DNA from 2 places in the Thermoanaerobacterium sp. RBIITD genome. Region 2 is predicted to be linked to the other one. Evidence: riboswitches for the same ligand, from Rfam matches in the RefSeq annotation. Region 2 holds a riboswitch; the other holds the start of a gene.
What was found. Region 2 has a riboswitch for S-adenosylmethionine ahead of metA (homoserine O-acetyltransferase MetA). Riboswitches for the same ligand answer to the same signal wherever they lie in the genome.
Positions count from the first base shown of each region.

Region 1: another riboswitch for S-adenosylmethionine. It lies ahead of metK (methionine adenosyltransferase); the one in region 2 lies ahead of metA (homoserine O-acetyltransferase MetA).

Region 1 is NZ_LT906662.1:636,926-639,395, reverse strand. Features, by position in the region: gene rsxA (electron transport complex subunit RsxA) at 1-107, shown strand, start outside; gene CPG45_RS03090 (RnfABCDGE type electron transport complex subunit B) at 120-962, shown strand; SAM riboswitch class I at 1,141-1,242, shown strand; gene metK (methionine adenosyltransferase) at 1,389-2,470, shown strand, end outside.
Region 2 is NZ_LT906662.1:2,488,099-2,490,568, reverse strand. Features, by position in the region: gene CPG45_RS11915 (YtrH family sporulation protein) at 85-411, shown strand; gene CPG45_RS11910 (sporulation membrane protein YtrI) at 408-851, shown strand; gene CPG45_RS11905 (YgaP family membrane protein) at 866-1,072, shown strand; SAM riboswitch class I at 1,145-1,253, shown strand; gene metA (homoserine O-acetyltransferase MetA) at 1,319-2,236, shown strand; gene CPG45_RS11895 (APC family permease) at 2,427-2,470, shown strand, end outside.

The DNA of each region.
Region 1 (2,470 bases), 1.6 Mb from region 2:
GGCTTGAGCTTGCTCCGATATCAAAGGTATTAGATGGGTTTCCTATTGCACTTATTGGTGCAGGACTTTTATCAATCGCTTTTCTCGGCTTCCAAGGATTAATATAGGGGGTGTAGGATGTGAGCGGAATATTACCATATTTGCTTTTACCATTTGTTAGCCTTGGAGGAATGGGACTAATTTTTGGGCTAGTACTTGCATATGCATCAAAGAAGTTTGAAGTAAAAGTCGATCCGAAAGAAGTAGAAGTGAGGAATGTTCTTCCAGGTGCAAACTGCGGTGCATGTGGATTTCCAGGTTGTGATGGATTTGCACATGCAGTAACATCTGGCAATGCACCTGCAAATGGGTGTAAAGTCGGTGGTGCACCTGTTGCCGAGAAAGTAAGTGCGATTCTTGGTATTGCTGCAGACATAGATGAAAAAAGACTTATTGCCTTTGTAAAGTGCAATGGCACAAGAAATAATGCAGTTGAAAAATATAGATACTTTGGTATAGATGATTGCCGTTCTGCGGTACTGTACCAGGAGGGTGCAAAAGGATGCCGGTACGGCTGCCTTGGACTTGGAACCTGCGAGAAATCATGCCCTTTTGATGCCATACATGTAAGCAAAGATGGTGTTGCTGTTGTCTATGAAGATAAATGTACAGCTTGCGGCATTTGTGTAGACGTATGCCCTAAAAATATCATCGAACTTGTAGATGCAGATAGCGAGGCAAGGGTAATATGTTCAAACACAGACAAAGGAAAAGATGTAAGACCAGTATGTTCTGTTGGATGTATAGGATGCAAAGCCTGTGAGAGAGCATGTGAATCAGATGCTATACATGTTACAAATAATCTTGCAAAGATCGATTATAACAAATGTATATCATGTATGGCCTGTGTAGAAAAATGTCCTGTTGATGCGATATATCCATTTAAGGCAAGCTTAGTATTAGACAAACTTAATGCAGTATAAAATTAGGATATTTAATGTATCAAATGTGTGAATATTGATTTTTAACCGGCTTGATATTGAATATCATCAATTTACTAATTTGAATTAATATCAACCATTCACATATGATATGTATTGATTATATATTTGACTTCTTTTGTATACTATGTTATTATATTTAAAGTTAAATAGCGAAGAACTCTTATCAAGAGAGGTGGAGGGAAGAGCCCTGTGAAGCCCGGCAACCTGTCAAATGACAAGGTGCTAATTCTCGCAGAAGTTTTCTTCTGAAAGATGAGGGTAAAAAATACCTCTTCTTTTGGAGAGGTTTTATTTTGCTCTGGGCTTATTAATTAAAAATATAGGCTTTCAATTATTAAAACCTAAAAACCATATAGAAATGTAAGTGTTCGTATTATTGAACCCTAAAAGAAAGGAATGAATGAGATGAGAAAGTTTTTTACTTCAGAATCTGTTACTGAAGGGCACCCAGATAAAATATGCGATCAGATATCAGATGCAATTGTTGACGAGATATTACAAAATGATCCATATGCGAGAATAGCCTGTGAAACAGCTGTAACAACGGGAATGGTTTTGGTCATGGGCGAAATAACTACAAAATGCTATATTGACATACCAAAAATAGTTAGAAAGGTTATTGAAGATATCGGATATACTCGTGCAAAGTATGGCTTTGATGCCGATACGTGTTCGGTACTTACATCCATTGATGAGCAATCACCGGATATAGCACTTGGCGTTGACAAAGCATTAGAAGCAAAAAAAGGCTTGTCACATGATGACATAGAAGAACAAGGTGCAGGTGACCAAGGTATGATGTTCGGTTATGCTTGCAATGAAACACCAGAGTTAATGCCGCTTCCTATTTCACTTGCACATAAACTTGCGAAAAAACTTTCAGAAGTAAGAAAAAATGGCACACTAGAATATTTAAGGCCAGATGGAAAAACACAAGTAACAATAGAATATGTCGATGACGTACCCAAAAGGGTCGATTCAATAGTTGTATCGACACAGCACTCACCAGATGTTGATCATGATAAAATAGAGAAGGATATCAAAGAATATGTCATAAAACCCGTTGTTTCACCTGAGATGATAGATGAAAATACAAAGATATTTGTAAATCCGACGGGAAGATTTGTAGTTGGCGGTCCGCAAGGTGACAGTGGACTCACAGGAAGGAAAATCATAGTTGACACATATGGTGGATATGCGAGACATGGCGGTGGAGCATTTTCAGGCAAAGACCCTACAAAGGTTGATAGATCAGCAACATACGCTGCAAGGTATGTAGCTAAAAATATAGTTGCTGCGGGACTTGCTGATAAATGTGAAGTACAATTAGCATATGCTATAGGTGTTGCTACACCACTAGAAGTAAATATAGATACATTTGGCACAGGCAAAATTCCCGATGAAGATATATCTGATATTGTAAAGAAAGTATTTGATTTAAGACCAGCTGCAATTATAAGGGACCTTGATTTAAGAAAGCCTATATA
Region 2 (2,470 bases):
TAATTGCAAAGTTGAGTAATTCAAATATGAATCATAATAGATATTTAAATATTTTTAATGCATATAAATATATGAGGTGGTTTTATGTTAATAAAAATAATAAGGGTCTTTTGCATCCCGTATTTCACATCACTTGGCGTTGTAATCGGTGGTACAATAATAGGATCTCTCTCATCTATATTTATATTTGAATCACCTGTTAAAATAATAAATTCTATATTAAAAGATATAAGGCTTTGGGGTATACTTGTCGGTCTTGGCGGTTCTTTTACAACAATAAGAGGTCTTGAAATAGGATTAAGCGGTGAATTTACACAACTTGCAAAACAAGGGTTAATACTCTTAGGTGCCTTTTTAGGGTCATTTACTGGGTTTAAAATCATATCTTTTTTAATAGGTGAAATCAAATGAAAAAATATGCTAAATCTTTTAGTGTTTTACTTATTGGTATAATCATTGGTGGTGCAATCGTTAATTTTATAAATGGTATATTAATAGAAAAAATCACTTTTGAAAAAGAATCATATAAAATGAATAATTTAATGTTACATGAAAAAATCGATAAATTAAATGAATCTTTAAAAAGTCAATCATATAAAGTAGTAACAGATATTACACCGCGTGTTAATAGCAGTAATAATAAAATTAAAATAGAAGTGGAAAAATACATAAAAAGCAAGCTTAAAGATGTATATGGAAAGCAAATCGATAAAGTCGATCCTGATTTAATTTTTAATATATTTGAAGGTCGTATTTTGTCGATAGAGAATAAAAAAATTATTCTAAAAGTAAAGTACATTATAATTAACACAAATATTGAGATATATGTAAATACACAAATTAAAGAGTAATTGGAGGGTTACAAATGTTACTTAAACAAAATGTTGGACCATATGATAGGGCAATAAGAATAGCAGCTGGCAGCGCTATTGCTGCATTAGGGCTTTTTAAGAGAAAAACACAGACAGGTAAACTCATGGGCATAATGGGCCTTTGTTGGGCAATGGAAGGTTTTTTAGGCCATTGCTTTTTCTACGATCTCGTTGGTATATCTACAAAAGATGAGACGTAGGCTTATATTTTTATTGACATAAAAGCATAACAAATATATAATTAATTTAATATTTTAAATTGATAATGAAATATCTCATCCAGAGTGGTGGAGGGACTGGCCCGATGAAACCCGGCAACCGTCAGCTTTTTCTGAAAATGGTGCTAATTCCAGCAAAGCAATTTGCTTTGGAAGATGAGAAGATGTGAATTTTCGCGCCTCTTCTCAAAGAGGCATTTTTAATGTATAAAACCGGAGGTGATAAAATTGCCAATAAAAATACCTGATAAACTACCTGCAATAAAAATTCTCGCAGACGAAAACATATTTGTTATGGGTGAAGAAAGAGCAATTCATCAGGACATACGCCCGCTTAAAATTGCAATACTTAATTTAATGCCAACAAAAAGTGTTACAGAAACGCAATTATTAAGATTATTGAGCAATAATCCACTGCAAATTGATATAGTATTGCTATATACGGCGTCACATAAATCAAAAAATACCTCACCAGAATACCTTAAAACATTTTATAAGACATTTGACGATGTCAACTGTGAAAAATTTGACGGCCTCATAATAACAGGTGCACCTGTCGAAACATTGGAATTTGAAGATGTCGATTATTGGCAAGAATTAAAAGAAATAATGGAGTGGAGTAAACATAATGTTTATTCGACATTTCATATATGTTGGGGTGCACAAGCAGGTTTGTATTACCATTACGGAATTCCCAAATACCCCTTAAAAGAGAAAATGTTTGGTGTTTTCTTACATCGGATTGTCAAAAAAAATGTCGATTTGCTTAGGGGTTTTGATGACGAATTCTATGCACCACATTCAAGGTACACCGAAGTACGAAAAGAAGATGTCGAATTGGTCAATGACCTCGATATACTTGCGGAATCAGATGAAGCAGGACTATATATAATAGGGTCAAAAGGTGGTAGACAAATATTTGTTACAGGCCATTCAGAATATGATCCATTGACACTTAAAGCAGAATATGAAAGAGATATAAAAAAGGGAATAGCTATCAATATACCCAAGCATTATTTCCCGGGAGATAACCCCGAGAGAGAACCTTTAGTTAAATGGAGAAGCCATGCAAATCTGCTTTTTTCTAATTGGCTTAATTATTATGTATATCAGGAAACTCCATATGACATCAATAGAATTAAATAAAAACTTACTGTTTTGTATTTTTATACATTATATAAATATGCTTTTTTATTTAAACTTACTTTGTAATGAAGGATTTACAACTTCATTCTTTGTTTGTAAGTACTAGTAAACGTTAATTTATTCATTGACTTTTTTAATCTAGTATGTTAATTTTATAATGTTAATATGTCAAAGAAAGGAATCATACATAATGGATAAATCGCAAAAGCTGAAAAAAGATATTGGTTTATTTAT